3 regions of the Streptomyces sp. NPDC043996 genome follow, and region 1 is predicted to be linked to each of the others. Evidence: riboswitches for the same ligand, from Rfam matches in the RefSeq annotation. Region 1 holds a riboswitch; each other region holds the start of a gene.
The links. Region 1 has a riboswitch for cobalamin ahead of AC07A4_RS06220 (hypothetical protein). Riboswitches for the same ligand answer to the same signal wherever they lie in the genome.
Positions count from the first base shown of each region.

Region 2: it holds a riboswitch for cobalamin, as region 1 does, so the genes downstream of both, AC07A4_RS32975 (CoA-acylating methylmalonate-semialdehyde dehydrogenase) here and AC07A4_RS06220 (hypothetical protein) in region 1, are expected to answer to the same signal.
Region 3: it holds a riboswitch for cobalamin, as region 1 does, so the genes downstream of both, metE (5-methyltetrahydropteroyltriglutamate--homocysteine S-methyltransferase) here and AC07A4_RS06220 (hypothetical protein) in region 1, are expected to answer to the same signal.

Region 1 is NZ_JBWKEY010000002.1:487,950-493,353, reverse strand. It holds gene AC07A4_RS06245 (LysR family transcriptional regulator) at 1-189, opposite strand, end outside; gene AC07A4_RS06240 (hypothetical protein) at 186-314, opposite strand; gene AC07A4_RS06235 (DMT family transporter) at 411-1,367, shown strand; gene AC07A4_RS06230 (hypothetical protein) at 1,424-1,624, opposite strand; gene AC07A4_RS06225 (cytochrome P450) at 1,972-3,345, shown strand; gene AC07A4_RS06220 (hypothetical protein) at 3,404-3,772, opposite strand; cobalamin riboswitch at 3,947-4,168, opposite strand; adenosylcobalamin (AdoCbl) riboswitch at 4,273-4,371, shown strand; gene AC07A4_RS06215 (homocitrate synthase/isopropylmalate synthase family protein) at 5,055-5,404, shown strand, end outside.
Region 2 is NZ_JBWKEY010000015.1:75,900-81,303, forward strand. It holds gene AC07A4_RS32960 (amidase) at 1-1,011, shown strand, start outside; gene AC07A4_RS32965 (TetR/AcrR family transcriptional regulator) at 1,042-1,611, shown strand; gene AC07A4_RS32970 (N-acetyltransferase family protein) at 1,876-2,451, shown strand; cobalamin riboswitch at 2,544-2,724, shown strand; gene AC07A4_RS32975 (CoA-acylating methylmalonate-semialdehyde dehydrogenase) at 2,901-4,400, shown strand; gene AC07A4_RS32980 (acyl-CoA dehydrogenase family protein) at 4,409-5,404, shown strand, end outside.
Region 3 is NZ_JBWKEY010000005.1:414,920-420,323, reverse strand. It holds gene aceB (malate synthase A) at 1-1,308, shown strand, start outside; gene AC07A4_RS15875 (3-hydroxybutyryl-CoA dehydrogenase) at 1,305-2,183, shown strand; cobalamin riboswitch at 2,250-2,473, shown strand; gene metE (5-methyltetrahydropteroyltriglutamate--homocysteine S-methyltransferase) at 2,645-4,963, shown strand; gene AC07A4_RS15865 (M14 family zinc carboxypeptidase) at 5,139-5,404, shown strand, end outside.

The DNA.
Region 1 (5,404 bases):
CGCCTGCCCGGCGTCGGTGAGCACGAGCCTGCGCCCGTCGCGCTCGGTGAGCGGCACCGGGATCGACCGCTGGAGCAGGCGCAGTTGCTGGGAGACCGCCGACGGCGTCATCAGCAGGGCCTCGGCGGCCGCCGTGACGCTGCCGAGCTCGCCGAGCTCCCGCAGGATGCGCAGCTGCCGTTCGTTCATCGGCACGGTGTTCCGCGCGGCGGCGTCTCGTGCGTGAGCGCCTCGTGCATCGACGTCTCGTGCATCGACGTCTCGTGTGTCGACGTCTCGTGCGTCGGCGTTCCGCGCGGCGGCGTTCGGGTCATCGGGACAGTGTAGGGACGCTTCACCATCCGTGAAGAAACTCGGTCTTGGCTTCAACATCATCTCGCGGCAGCGTGGGCGGGGTGCTCCCCGTCTCCCTGCTCCACGCCCGCCGCGCCGACGCCGTCCTGCTCCTGGTCGCCCTCGTCTGGGGCTCCAGCTATCTGGCCGCCAAGACGGCCGTCGACGTCCTGCCCGTGCTCGTGGTGCTGTTCGCGCGGTACCTGCTGTCCGCCGCCGTCTGCCTCCCGCTGACGGCCGCCCGCGCCCGCCACCGGCGCTTCACCCGGGACGAGATCCGCGTCGGCGGCGTCCTCGGGCTCACGCAGGCGGCCGTCCTCGTCCTGGAGACGTACGGGGTCGCGCACACCAGCGCCGCCAACGCGGGCCTCATCATCAGCCTCACCATCGTGCTCACCCCGCTCCTGGACCGCGCGTCCGGCGGCGGCCGCCTCCCGGCCCGGTTCTTCGCGGCGACCGGCCTGTGCCTGCTGGCCGTGGGCCTGCTCATGTCCGGCGGCGGCTTCCACGCGCTGCGGGGCGGCGACGCGCTGATGCTGGCGGCCGCGCTGGTGCGCGCCGTCCACGTGGCACTGGTGGGGCGGCTGACGGCGGGCCGCGCGGTGCGGCCCGCGCACCTGACCACCGTGCAGACCGTCGTCGGCACCGCCGTGTTCGCGGTGCCCGCCGCCAGCGGTCTGCCCACGCTGGTGGAGGCCGACGCCGCTGTGTGGGCGCAGCTCGGCTATCTCGCCCTGTTCTGCAGCGTGTTCGCGTTCCTGGCGCAGACGTGGGCGGTGCAGCGCAGCTCCGCGAGCCGCGCCAGCCTGCTGCTCGGCACCGAGCCGGTGTGGGCCGCGGCGGTGGGCGTCGGCCTGGGCGGCGAGCGGTTCACGGTCCTCGCCGGCGTGGGGGCGGCGCTCATGGTCGCGGGCACGTACTGGGCCCAGGCCGTCGAACGCGCCCACCGGGGCGGGGCGCCCGGCGGCGCCAGGAAACGGAACGGCCGGACGGTACCCGTACCGTCCGGCCGTGATCCGAGCCGTGTCACCTAGTCCCGCGGTCCCGGTAGTCCCGCGGTCCCAGGCGCATCCGGCTCCAGACGCTGGTGTCAGTCCCAGGCGTAGCCGTCCCCGAACAGCAGGGTGTGCTCCAGGACGTCCTCCATCGGGTCGTCGATCTGGCCGGTGTTGAGCAGCGCCACCACGGGCGCGTTGTGCGAGTCGCGGTGTGTCTCGTCGGCGTGGGCCGTGCCGGTCGCCAGGGCGACCGGGCCACAGGACAGCGCGGCCACCAGCGCCCAGCGGGACAGATTCCTCACCCAACTGCCGTTCACAGACTGCTCCTTGACGTATCGACTGCTCGTGGAGGCGCTGGACCAGCCGGTCCGGCCCGTTCGCGGTGTCCAACCGCCGAAGCGCTCAGGAGTTACCGACGATCATACGAACGTGTCGTCTGAGCGGTCGTGTGAACCACCGGGCGGCTGTTCCCGGAGCGGGGCGCGACGGCATGTCCGCGCGCCCGCCCGCTCGCGAGTACGCCCTTACTTGTCGGACCGGCCGCCGCGACCATGGGGGCGCGCTGGACCACACCCCCGCCCGGCGAAACCCCCCACGGCAACGACAGAGCAGACACACAGCACCGCTAGGAGAGCGCTCTATGCCGTCCGCACCAGACCCGGCCGGACCGACACCCGTGGCCGCCCGGGCCCTTCCGCTCCTCGGTCACGCCCTGCCCATGTGGCGCGACCCGATCCCGTTCCTGCTGGCGCAGCACTCCGTCGCGCCGCTGGTGCGGCTGCGCCTCGGCCCCAAGTCCGTGTACCTCGTCACGCGCCCGGAGCTCGTCCGCACCGTGCTCGCCAGCGGGCAGCGCAGGTTCGACAAGGGCGGCCCGTTCGTGGACACCGCCCGCACCCTCATCGGAGAGGGGCTCAGCACCTGCTCGGCCCACGAGCACCGCTATCAGCGCCCGTTGATGAACCAGGCGTTCCGCCAGGAGCGCATCACGGGGTACGCCGCCGCCATGGCCGGGTGCGCCGCCGAGGCCGTCGCCGCCTGGCAACCCGGCCAGCACATCGACGTGTGCCGCGAGACGCGCCGCCTGGCCTGCCGCGCGCTGACCCGCACCCTGTTCTCCGACCCGGCCCAGGCCTGGCGCACCGGGCGGATCGAGGAGGCGTACACCGCCCTGATGCCCGGCATGTGGTGGCAGATGGTCGTCCCCTTCCGCCGCGTGCACCGCCTGCCCCTGCCCGTCAACCGGGAGTTCGGGCGGGCCAGGGCCCGGGTGCGCGAGCTGATCGCGGAGATGGTCGCGGCCTACCGGGAGCGCGGAGCCGGTCTCGGCGACGGGCTCTCCGTCATCATGTCGGCGCGCGACGAGAGCGGCCGGGCCTTCACCGACGACGAGGTGTGCGACCAGATCGCGGCCCTCATGAACGGCGGCATCCCCGCCACCGCCGACCTGCTGGCGTGGACGCTCCGCGTCCTCGCGGAGAACGGCGACCTGGAGCGGGAACTGCACCACGAGGTCGACTCCCAGCTGACCGGGCGCCCGCCCGCCTACGACGACATCCCGGGCCTGCCGCTGCTGGCCCGGGTCCTCACGGAGACGCTGCGGCTCTATCCGACGGTGTCGGTCCTCAGCCGCAGGGTCACCGAGGCCGTCACGCTCGGCGGCACCCGCCTTACCCCGGGGGACGAGGTGATGTTCAGCCCGTACTGCCTGCACCGCGACGCCCGCGTGTTCCCCGACCCCGGCCGGTTCGACGCCGATCGCTGGCTGCCCGGCAAGGCGGGCCCGGAGCAGCGCGAGGCGTTCATGCCCTTCGGCGTGGGCGTCCGCCGGTGCATCGGTGAGACGTACGGCATGACCGAGGCGATGCTCGCCGCCGCGGCGGTTCTCTCCCAGGTGTCCCTCGCCCGGATCCCGGACGCCCCCGCCGCGAAGCCGCTGCTGCGCATGACGCTCTCACCCGCCCCCCTGACCCTGAGGGTCGAGCCGCGCCGCCGCGTGGCCGCGCGGCACTGACCCCGGCGGTGCCGCTCGACGGGCCCCGAGCGGCACCGCGCCCCCGAGGCGGTGTCCCTCACGCCGCCGGGGTACGTCCCGGACCGCCCCGTGTCCGCGGACCGCGCTCCGCCCCGGTGAGGGCGCGGACCTGGTGCGCGCGCCGCCGTATCTCGGTGACCAGGGCCAGGCCGGTGGGTGCGGGTCCTGACGCCGGGGGGAGCTCCCGCGACCCCGGCGGGGCGTCGTCGTCGAGCGCCGCGACCAGGGTGTCCAGGAACTCGCTCATGTCGACGAGCGTGTCCCGCAGCATCCGCATCCTCGCGGTCTGGCTGCCGAGTTGTCTGCGCGTGGCGAGCAGACTCTCGAACTCCTGCACGGGCACGGCGACCATGGACGTGCCGTCCACGACGACCCGCCGCGGATTGTTCCGCACCGATGGGCCCACGGAGATCTCCTTCGCGAGATGAGTCCCTGAGGTCCCGGCGACGGGACGGGGGCGCGAAGGGGTGACGGAGCGGACGGCAGTGATACGACCGGGCGCGGCATCCCGCGCGGTCGTCCGTTCGCTCTGTACGCCGACCCGCCCTCGAGGTCACCGGGATGTCCGCGCGCGAAGGGGTCCGCGCGCGGGCAGTTGGCAGGTCTTCGGACTCGCGGGCACGCCCTCCTGACGGAGGACTCCTACTGGCCGTCGCTTCCCAGGCCCCGTTCGTCGGGCCCAGTGCGTGTGACGGCGGTCGTTCCCGCTCACCGCTGCGGGGCAGTCCCGGATTCCCACCGGGTTCCCTCTTGCGACGCTCCCGCCTGGCGGACGGGGCGAACCAGCTGCTCGCAGCAGCCTACGCGGTGTCGCTCGGGAGGGAACAGGACCGCCCGGGGAACAGTGGGTGGGGGTCGATAGGGGGTGACTGGCGCGGGGGCGACTGCTAGACATGTGGGGCCAACACCCGCGGCACGGGGAAGCCGGTGAGAATCCGGCACGGTCCCGCCACTGTGACCGGAGGAGCCCCGGCTCCTTCGGAAGTCAGATCGCCGTCCGCGGGTACCACGACGAAGCCCACGAGGATGGCGCCGACACGTCGCGGGAGTCTCTTGCATGCCTGTCCGCCGCTGCTCCACCCTGAGCGGAACCGGAGCCATTCGCACCGTTCGTTCACGATCCGCGAACGTGGTGGCCCTGCCCTGACGCGCACGGAAAGCACCGATCCGGGCCTCTCGTGCCCCCTGCCAGGGTGCGCCTGACCTTCCCGTCCCGCGTCCGCGCGTAATGACGGACCAGTCAGCGCCGCGGCACCCCGCGTCTCGCCCGGTGACAAGGCACAGCGTCGTGCCGCCACTTGCGCGTGGCCGACTCCGGGGAACCCCGGACCCCGTCGTACCCGAAGACTGACCGAACAGCTCCCTTCGCTGGAGACGTCGCTGCCGCGGCCCACCATGGCCGTGCCCGCGCCGATCCTCCACGGGACCTCGCCCCGCCCGACCGGTGGGGCCGAGCCGGCCCGGATGCGACCTCGGCCGGGTCACGGCCGCCCGACCCGACGTCCCCGAGCGGCTGACCCCTGCCCTCCGGACGTCGCCTCCCGGACCGCCCGAGCCGGTACCGCCCCGCGCCCCGGCGGCCCGACACCGCCCCCTCCGCGCGCGTGACCGGCTCCGCGGCGGACCGCCCCACCAGGACATCCGACCCAGGACGTCCGACAACGACAACCGCTCAGGAAGGACGCCCGGTGGCTCACACGCGCACCGCACCGGCCGGGACCCCGCTCGGCGACAGCTTCCACCTCTACGACACCACCCTGCGCGACGGCGCGCAGCGCGAGGGGATCTCCTACTCCGTCACCGACAAACTCGCCTCGGCCCGCCTCCTCGACTCCCTCGGAGTCGGATTCATCGAGGGCGGCTGGCCCGGGGCCCTGCCCAAGGACACCGCCTTCTTCCAGCGCGCGGCCTCCGAACTCGACCTGAGACACGCGGCCCTGGTCGCCTTCGGCAGCACCCGCAAGCCGGGACGGCGGGCGGAACGGGATCCGCAGGTGCGCGCCCTGCTGGAGTCCGGCGCCCCCGTGATCACCCTGGT
Region 2 (5,404 bases), on a different contig from region 1:
TGGGACGCGGGCCGGGTCGCGGGCGGCTCCAGCGGCGGCTCGGCCGTCGCCGTCGCGGCCGGGGCGGCCACGTTCTCGATCGGCACCGACACCGGCGGCTCCATCCGGGTCCCGGCCGCGCTCAACGGCGTCGTGGGCCTGAAGCCCACCTACGGCCTCGTCCCCACGGACGGGGTGACCTCCCTGTCCTGGTCCCTGGACCACGTCGGCCCGCTCACGCGCACGGCCGATGACGCCGCCCTCGTCCTCTCCGCCCTCACCGGAGGCAGCCCCGAACGCCCCCTGCCCGAGGGCGATCTGGGCGATCTGACGGGCCTTCGGGTCGGCGTCCCGGTGAACTACTACTTCGACCAGGTCGCCGACGACGTCGCGGCCGCCGTGCGCGCCGCCATAGACCGACTCCGCGACCTCGGGGCCCGGCTCGTCGACGTCCGCATCCCCATGACGCGCTACGTCCAGGCGGTCCAGTGGGGCCTGATGGTCCCCGAGGCCACCGCCAACCACGAGCGGACCCTGCGCGCGACGCCCGAACTGTACGGGGACGACGTGCGCGTCCTGCTGGAGGCCGGGGAGCTGATGGGCGCGGGCGACCACCTGCGGGCCCAGCGCGCCCGGACCCTGATGCGCCGCGAGTGGGCACGGCTCCTGACGGACACCGCCGTCGACGTCGTCGCCGCGCCCGCCGTGCCCGTGACCGCCGCTCCCCGGGACCAGGCGGCGGTGACCTGGCCCGACGGCACGGTCGAGACCGTCCCCGACGCGTACGTACGGCTGTCCGCCCCCGCCAACATCACCGGCCTACCGTCCCTGACCGTCCCGGTGGGGCGCGACGGCGCGGGCCTGCCCATCGGCATGCAGCTCATCGGGCGCCCCCTGGGGGAGTGGACGGTGCTGCGGGCCGGTCGGGCGTACGAGCGGACCCGGCCGGACGCGGGTGCGCTCGCCCCGGACCCGGACCCGGACCCGGCCGCCGCCGGTGCCACCCTTCCACGGGCCGCCCCGACCCCGTAGAAGCTAGGAATTTGCGTTAAGGTGTCCGGTATGAGTCCCAGGCCCATGGCCCGACCCGGCGGGCGCAGCGCCCGGGTGCAGGCGTCCGTGCACACGGCGGTGCGCGAACTGGAGGCGGAGCAGGGCCGCGCGGCCCTGACCGTGCCGCTGGTCGCGGCCAGGGCCGGGGTCACGCCGTCGACGATCTACCGCCGCTGGGGCGACCTCCAGGAGCTCCTGTCGGACGTGGCGGTCGAGCGGCTGCGGCCCGAGGCGCCGCCGCCGGACCACGGCGGCCTGCGCGCCGACCTCACCGCGTGGTCCGAGCACTTCCTGGAGGAGATGTCGTCCGCGCCGGGCCGGGCCTTCCTGCGCGACGCCCTCCTCGGCGACCCGGACGGCGGCAACGCGGGCCGCTGCTCCGACTACTCCGCCGAGCAGATCGACCTCGTCCTGGCCCGTGCCGCCGAGCGCGGCGAGGGCCCGCTGCCGGACCGCGAGGCCGTCATGGACCACGTCGTCGCCCCGCTCCTGTTCCGCGTCCTGTTCCGGCCCGAAGGGCTGACCCCGGCCTACGCGCGCGAACTCGCCGAGGCCGTCCTGGCCGGGCACGGGCGCTGACGCCCCCCGGGCCGGGCGCCCACCGCGCACCCGGCTGGACCCGCACCCGGCCGAACCCGCACCTCAGGCACCCGGCCGCCCGCCGCTTCCACGACCACGTACCCCTCGCGCGGGCGGACCTTCCCACCCTCTTATTGCACAAGGTTTGCAACTACACTGACCCAGCAATAAGGCGTCGGCGGGAGTGGGGTGGGCAGTGATGAGCACAGTCAGGGGCGGCGCAGGCGTGCCGCGTCCGGCCGGGACCGGCGCGAGGGCCGCCTGATGGCCGCCCCCGTCGTGCGCCGACTGCCCGGCCCCGCGCTGCTCGCCCACCGCGACGGCGTCCGCGCGGTCTACGCCGCCGCGTTCGCCGAGCCGCCCTGGAACGAGGACCCCGCCGAGGCCGACGTCTACGTGGAGCGTCTCGTCCACGACGTGGACCGGCCCGGATTCACGGGCGCGGTGGCGCTCGACGGCGAGCGGGTACTCGGCTTCGCCACCGCCTGGACCTCCGCGACGCCCCTGCCCGGCACCCGTTCCTACCCGCACGTCACCGCAGCGCTCGGCGCCGAGCGCACCGCCGCGTGGCTGTGCGGCGGCCTGGAGGTCGACGAACTCGCCGTCGCTCCCGACGCGCACGGGCGGGGCCTTGGCCGGGCGCTCCTCGACGCGGTCACCCGCGACGCCCCCGACGGCCGCAGCTGGCTGCTCACCTCCACGAAGGCCGAGGCCACCGTCCGCTTCTACGAGCGACTGGGCTGGCGGCAGGCCACCCACCCCGCGCCGAACGGCTTCGCCACCGCCGTCTTCCTCGGCCCGCACCACCCCGGGCGCACTGCCACCGTCACGCCCCTATAGCCATCCGGCCTCATCTGCCCCCGTCCCGGGTGCCGGACAGGGGTGGCGCAGGGGTTGGCCGCTGTGGACTTACTAGGACGTCCAAGTATATCTTCGTGTCGAAGGCCCGCGGTGCAGGGAAGCCGGTGTGAATCCGGCGCGGTCCCGCCACTGTGACCGGGGAGTGCGTTCCCACAAAGGCTCGAACGCCACTGACGGAGAAGTCCGTTGGGAAGGCGAGGGGACGCGCGCTGATCCGGGAGTCAGGATACCGGCCGCGGGATGTTTTCCGTGTTGTCCACGAGGATGGAGCAGACACGCATGGCCCCGGTGCGCACCCGCGACCCTGGAGAACCGGTCCTGCGAGCGGTGACCCCCGCTGCCTGAAAGCTGTTCGGCGTGCCCCGACGCGGCACGCGGCCCAGCCCTGCCATCCCCGGACCCCACCTGACGAAAGAAGCAGGCTCCCCATGGTCCGTGAACTGACCCATCTCATCGGCGGCGAGCACACCCCGGGAACCTCGGGAACGCACGCCGACGTGTACGACCCCAACACCGGTGACGTGCAGGCGCGCGTACCGCTCGCCAGCCGCGCGGACACCGAGGCGGCGATCGCCGACGCCGTCGAGGCGCAGCACGCGTGGGGCGAGTGGAACCCGCAGCGCCGCGCCCGCGTGCTGCTGCGGTTCCTCCAGCTCGTGGAGGGCGAACGCGACGCCCTCGCCCGGCTGTTGTCGTCCGAGCACGGCAAGACCGTCGCCGACGCACACGGCGACCTCCAGCGCGGCCTGGAGGTCGTGGAGTTCGCCGCGGGCATCCCGCACCTCCTCAAGGGCGAGTTCACCGACAACGCCGGCACCGGCATCGACGTGCACTCCCTGCGCCGCCCCCTCGGCGTCGTCGCCGGGATCACGCCCTTCAACTTCCCCGCGATGATCCCCCTGTGGAAGGCCGCACCCGCCCTCGCCTGCGGCAACGCCTTCATCCTCAAGCCCTCGGAGCGCGCCCCCTCCGTCCCGCTGCGCCTCGCCGAGCTGTTCCTCGAAGCGGGCCTGCCGCCCGGCGTCCTGAACGTCGTCAACGGCGGCAAGGAGTCCGTCGACACGCTCCTGGAGGACCCGCGCGTCAAGGCGCTCGGCTTCGTCGGCTCCACCCCCATCGCCGCGCACGTCTACGCCACCGCCGCCGCCCACGGCAAGCGCGCCCAGTGCTTCGGCGGCGCCAAGAACCACATGATCGTGATGCCGGACGCCGACCTCGACCAGGCCGTGGACGCGCTGATCGGCGCGGGCTACGGCTCCGCGGGCGAGCGCTGCATGGCCATCTCCGTGGCCGTCCCGGTCGGCGAGGCCACCGCCGACGCCCTCGTCGCCCGCCTCAAGGAGCGCGTCGGCGCCCTGCGGATCGGCCGCTCGGACGACCCCGAGGCCGACTTCGGGCCGCTCGTCGGCCCCGACGCCGTCGACCGCGTCCGCTCCTACGTCGACCTCGGCGTGAAGGAGGGCGCCGAACTCGTCGTCGACGGCCGCGGCTTCACCCTGCCCGGCCACGAGGGCGGCTTCTTCGCGGGCGCCTCGCTCTTCGACCGCGTCACCCCGGACATGCGGATCTACCAGGAGGAGATCTTCGGCCCGGTCCTGTCCGTGGTCCGCGCCGCCGACTACGAAGAGGCGCTGCGGCTGCCCACCGAGCACCCCTACGGCAACGGCGTCGCCCTGTTCACCCGCGACGGCGACACGGCCCGCGACTTCACCCGCCGCGTCGACACCGGCATGGTCGGCGTCAACGTCCCCATCCCGGTCCCCGTCGCGTACCACACCTTCGGCGGCTGGAAGCGCTCCGGATTCGGCGACCTGAACCAGCACGGCCCCGACGCCATCCGCTTCTACACCCGCACCAAGACCGTCACCTCGCGCTGGCCCTCCGGGACCAAGGAAGGCGCCAGCTTCACGATCCCGACGATGGGATGAGCGGACCCATGACGACCACCACCCTGCTCACCGAGGACCAGCTCGCGCTCGTCGAGACCACCCTCGACTTCGCCGAGGAACACCTCGCCCCCCACGCCCTCGCCTGGGACCAGGACAAGCACTTCCCCGTCGACGTGCTGCGCAAGGCGGCCGGGCTCGGCCTCGGCGGCGTCTACGTCCGCGAGGACGCGGGCGGCTCAGGCCTGACCCGCGCCGACGGCGTCCTTGTCTTCGAGGCGCTCGCCTCCGGCTGCCCGTCCGTCGCGGGCTACCTGTCCATCCACAACATGGTCGCCTGGATGATCGACCACTACGGCGACGAGGCCCAGCGCGCCCGCTGGCTCACCTCGCTCACCACCATGGACCTGCTCGCCAGCTACTGCCTCACCGAACCGGGGGCGGGCTCGGACGCCGCCGCGCTGAGCACCCGCGCCGAGCGCGACGGCGACGGCTACGTCCTCACCGGCGTCAAGCAGTTCATCTCCGGCGCGGGCGCCTCCCACCTGTACGTGGTGATGGCCCGCACCGGCGGCGAAGGCCCCGACGGGGTGTCCGCGTTCGTCGTCGAACGCGACGACCCCGGCCTGTCCTTCGGCGCCAACGAGAAGAAGATGGGCTGGAACGCCCAGCCGACCCGCCAGGTCATCCTCGACGGCGTGCGCGTGTCCGCCGACCGGCTGCTCGGCGGCGAGGGCAACGGCTTCCGCATCGCCATGAACGCCCTGAACGGCGGCCGCCTCGGCATCGCCGCCTGCTCCCTCGGCGGCGCCCGCAGCGCCCTCGACCGCAGCCTGACCCACCTCGCGGACCGGGAGGCCTTCGGGGCGCCGCTGCTCGAAGCCCAGGCGCTCCGGTTCGAGCTCGCCGACATGGCGACCGAACTCGCCGCCGCCCGCGCCCTGGTCCGCCAGGCCGCCGACGCCCTCGACCAGGGCGACAAGCAGGCGCCCCAGCTGTGCGCCATGGCCAAGCGGTTCGCCACCGACACCGGCCACTCCGTCGCC
Region 3 (5,404 bases), on a different contig from region 1:
GAGATCGCGGGGCCGCCCGAGCGCCGCGCGGCGGCGGCCGCCCTCGCCTCCGGCGCGCGGGTGTGGGTGGCGGACTTCGAGGACGCCACGGCGCCGACCTGGGCGAACGTGATCGACGGGCAGGTCGTGCTCCTTGACGCCGTCGAGCGGCGCATCGGCCACCCGACTCCCGTGGGCGCGGAGCACAGGCCCCCGGCCACGATCACGGTCCGGCCGCGCGGCTGGCACCTCGACGAGGAGCACCTGGAGTACGAGGGGAGCGCCGTGCCCGCCGCGCTCGTCGACTTCGGCCTGTACTTCTTCCACTGCGCCCAGCGGCAGCTCGACGCCGGGCACGGCCCGTACTTCAGCCTGCCCAAGCTGGAGAACCGCTACGAGGCCCGCCTGTGGAACGACGTGTTCGTCCTGGCGCAGGAGCTCCTCGGCATCCCGCGGGGCACGATCCGGGCGACCGCGCTCATCGAGACGGTCACGGCGGCCTTCGAGATGGAGGAGATCCTCTACGAACTCCGCGAGCACGCCGCCGGGCTGACCGCGGGCCGCTGGGACTACCTCTTCAGCGTCATCAAGACCTTCGGGCACCGCACGGACTTCCTGCTCCCCGACCGCGCCAGGATCACCATGACCGCCCCGTTCCTGCACGCGTACACCGACCTCATGGTCAGCACCTGCCACCGGCGCGGCGCGCACGCCATCGGCGCCATGGCCGCCCAGGTCCCGGACGGGGAGCCGGAAGCCGCCGCGGCCGCGCTCGCCGCGGTGCGCCTGGACAAGGAGCGCGAGGCCGAGGACGGCTTCGACGGCTCCTGGGTCGCCAACGCGGCGCTCGTCCCCGCGTGCCGGGAGGCGTTCGACGGCGTGCTCGGCGACGCGCCGCACCAGCTGGACCGGGCCCGCGGCGACGTGGACGTGACGCCCGCGCGACTCCTGGCCGTGCGGCGCGTCAGCGGGCCGCCGACGCCCGAGGGCGTGCGCGTCAACGTCTTGGTCGCGGTGCGCTACTTCGCCGCCTGGCTGCGCGGACAAGGCACCGTCGTCGTGGACGGGGTGACGCAGGACGCCTCGACCGCCGAGATCGCACGGGTGCAGATCTGGCAGTGGCTGCGCCACGGGGCCGTCGCACGGGAGGAGGTGCTGCGGGTCCTCGACGAGGAACTCGACGCGCTGGTGGCCGCGTTCCCCTTCGCTCCCCTGGCCGAGGTCCGCGGCCTCTTCGAGCGCTGCGCCCTCGCCGCCGAACTCCCCCGGTTCTTCACGCCCGACGCCTACAGCCGCCACCTCGTGCGCACCACGGAGCCCCGGTCATGAGCGCCGCCATCCAGCGCGTCGGAGTCGTCGGCGGCGGCCAGATGGGCGCGGGCATCGCCGAGGTGTGCGCGCGGGCGGGGCTCGACACGCTCGTGTGCGAGGCGGATGCCACCGCCGCGCACGGCGCCCGCGCACGCGTCGCCGCCTCCCTCGACAAGGCCGTACGGCACGGCAAGTCGACGCCCCGCGAGGCCGAGGCCGCCCTGGAGCGGCTCACCTTCACCGGGCAGCTCGACGACCTGGCCGACCGGCAGCTCGTCATCGAGGCCATCGTCGAGAACCCCGACGCCAAGACCGAGGTGTTCGCCGCCCTGGACAAGGTCGTCGAGGACCCCGAGGCGATCCTCGCCACCAACACCTCCTCGATCCCGGTCATGCGGCTCGGCATGGCGACCCAGCGCGCCGACCGCGTGGTGGGCCTGCACTTCTTCAACCCCGTGCCGGTGCTGCCGCTGGTGGAGGTCGTCACCTCGCTGCACACCTCGGCGCGGACCACGGACCGCGTACGGCACTTCGCCACGGCGACGCTCGGCAAGACCGTCGTGCACTCCCGCGACCGGGCCGGGTTCATCGTGAACGCGCTCCTCATCCCGTACCTCCTGGCGGCGATCCGGATGACCGAGTCCGGCTTCGCCACCGCGGCCGACGTGGACCACGGCATGGAGCTCGGCTGCGCCCACCCCATGGGCCCGCTGCGCCTCGCGGACCTGATCGGCCTCGACACCGTCGCGGCCATCGCGAACTCGCTGTACGAGGAGTTCAAGGAACCGCTGTACGCGCCGCCGCCGCTGCTCCAGCGCATGGTCGAGGCGGGCCTCCTTGGCCAGAAGTCCGGGCGCGGCTTCCACGTCTACGACCGGCGCCAGCGGGGCTGAGGCGGCCCAGGGCCCGCGCTGTCCGCATCATGGACAGCGCGTCCCCACGGCGGCGCGTTCCCGCCTAAGCTGACCCACGCAGCTGGTTCGCCCCGTCCGCCAGGCGGGAGCGTCGCAAGAGGGAACCCGGTGGGAATCCGGGACTGCCCCGCAGCGGTGAGCGGGAACGACCGCCGTCACACGCACTGGGCCCGACGAACGGGGCCTGGGAAGCGACGGCCAGTAGGAGTCCTCCGTCAAGGAAGGGCGTGCCCGCGAGTCCGAAGACCTGCCAACTGCCCGTGCGCGGACCCCTTCGCGCGCGGACATCCCGGTGACCTCGAGGGCGGGTCGGCGTACAGAGCGAACGGACGACCGCGCGGATATCGCGCCAGGTCGTATCCCTCCGTCCGCTCCGTCACCCTTCGCGCCCCCGTCCCGTCGCCGGGACCTCAGGGACTCATCTCGCGAAGGAGATCTCCGTGACCAGCAAGCCCGCAGCCGCGGCAGCACGGGCCACCGTGTACGGCTACCCCCGCCAGGGCAAGGACCGGCAGCTGAAGAAGGCCATCGAGGGCTACTGGAAGGGCCGCGGCACCGCCGACGCCCTCCACGCCACCGCCGCCGAACTGCGCAGCACCCACTGGCGCCAGCTCGCGGAGGCGGGCATCCACGAGGTCCCCACCGGCGACTTCTCGTACTACGACCACGTCCTGGACACCACCGTCATGGTCGGCGCCATTCCCGCGCGCCACCGCGACGCCGTCGCCGCCGACGCCCTGGACGGCTACTTCGCCATGGCGCGCGGCACCCAGGACGTCGCCCCGCTGGAGATGACCAAGTGGTTCGACACCAACTACCACTACCTCGTCCCCGAACTGGGCCCCGACACCGTCTTCACCGCGAACTCCGTGAAGCAGGTGGCCGAGCTGAAGGAGGCGCTCGCGCTCGGCCTCGACGCCCGCCCGGTCCTGGTCGGCCCCGTCACGTATCTGCTGCTCGCCAAGCCCGCGCCCGGCGTCGCCGCCGACTTCGAGCCGCTGACGCTCCTGGACCGGCTGCTCCCGGTGTACGCCGAGGTCCTCGCCGACCTGCGCGCGGCGGGCGCCGCGTGGGCGCAGCTCGACGAGCCCGCCCTGGTCCAGGACCGCACCCCGGCCGAACTCAACGCCGCCGCCCGCGCCTACCGCGACCTCGGCGCCCTCACCGACCGGCCGAAGCTGCTCGCCGCCTCCTACTTCGGCCGCCTCGGCGAGGCCCTGCCCGTCCTGGCGAAGGCCCCGGTCGAGGGCCTGGCCCTGGACTTCACCGAGTCCGCCACCGCGAACCTCGACGCGCTCGCCGCCGTCGGCGGGCTGCCCGGCAAGCGCCTGGTCGCCGGGGTCGTCAACGGCCGCAACATCTGGATCAACGACCTGGAGAAGTCCCTGGCGACCCTGGGCACCCTCCTGGGCCTCGCCGAGCGGGTCGACGTGTCGGCCTCCTGCTCGCTCCTGCACGTCCCCCTGGACGCCGCGGCCGAGCGCGACATCGACCCGCAGATCCTGCGCTGGCTGGCCTTCGCCCGGCAGAAGACCACCGAGATCGTCACCCTCGCCAAGGGCCTGTCGCAGGGCACCGGCGCCATCACCGCCGAACTCGCCGCCAACCGCGCCGACCTGGCGTCGCGCGCCGGGTCCGCGCTCACCCACGACCCGGCCGTACGCGCCCGCGCCGCCGCCGTCACCGACGCCGACGGGCGCCGCTCCCAGCCGTACGCCGAGCGGGCCGCGGCCCAGCGCGCCCACCTCGGCCTGCCGCTGCTCCCCACCACCACCATCGGCTCCTTCCCGCAGACGGGCGACCTGCGGGCCGCCCGCGCCGACCTGCGCGCGGGCCGCATCGACACCCTCGGCTACGAGGAGCGCATCAAGGCCGAGATCCAGGAGGTCGTCGCCTTCCAGGAGAAGACCGGCATCGACGTCCTGGTGCACGGCGAGCCCGAACGCAACGACATGGTCCAGTACTTCGCCGAGCAGCTGACGGGGTATCTGGCCACGCAGCACGGCTGGGTCCAGTCGTACGGCACGCGCTATGTGCGCCCGCCGGTCCTCGCGGGCGACATCTCACGCCCCGTGCCGATGACGGTGCGCTGGACCACGTACGCCCAGTCGCTCACGAGCCGCCCGGTCAAGGGCATGCTGACCGGCCCCGTCACCATGCTCGCCTGGTCGTTCGTCCGCGACGACCAGCCGCTCGGCGACACCGCCCGCCAGGTCGCGCTCGCCCTGCGCGACGAGGTCGGCGACCTGGAGGCCGCGGGCACCTCCGTCATCCAGGTCGACGAGCCCGCCCTGCGCGAGACGCTGCCGCTGCGCGCCGCCGACCACGAGGGCTATCTGGCCTGGGCCACGGAGGCGTTCCGGCTCACCACCAGCGGGGTGCGCCCGGACACCCAGATCCACACGCACATGTGCTACGCCGAGTTCGGCGACATCGTGGCCGCCATCGACGACCTCGACGCCGACGTCATCAGCCTGGAGGCGGCCCGCTCCCACATGCAGGTCGCCCGTGAACTCGCCGCCCACGGCTATCCGAGGGAGGCGGGGCCCGGCGTGTACGACATCCACTCCCCCCGCGTCCCCAGCGCCCAGGAGGCGGCGGCGCTCCTGCGCACCGGCCTGGAGGCGATCCCCGCCGAACGCCTGTGGGTCAACCCCGACTGCGGCCTGAAGACCCGCGGCTGGCCGGAGACCCGCACCTCCCTGGAGAACCTGGTCGCCGCCGCCCGTGCGGTGCGCGGGGAGCTGTCGGCCCCCTGACCGCAGGTGGCCGATCGCCCCGTTTCCCGTCTCCGCCCGCCGTGCTACACACGACTCACCCGGCGCGGCCACGAGGTGAGCGCGTGAGGGGGAGCGGGGAGGAGGCGGGGGTCGCGTGCGCGAGGGCCGGAGGCCGAGGGGCCCGCGCGGCAGAGCCGCCGGGGTCTGCCTACTCGTGAGCGCGGGCGCGGTCGTGGCGTCCCTGCTCGCCGTGGACTCCGGGGGCGCCGCCCGCGCGGCCCCGCCGGACGTGCTGCGGGCCGAACGGTCCTTCGCCCGGGCCTGTTTCGCCCGGCCGCTGGCCGCCGGGGCCGCGGGCGCCGACCGGCGCGAGGTGACCGCCACGGCCGACGGCCTCGTGCGGGCGCGGCTGTCCCCCGTGGCCCGGACGTCGCCCGGCGGCGCGCGGGGCGACTGGGACGTGGCCGTGTTCGACCGCGC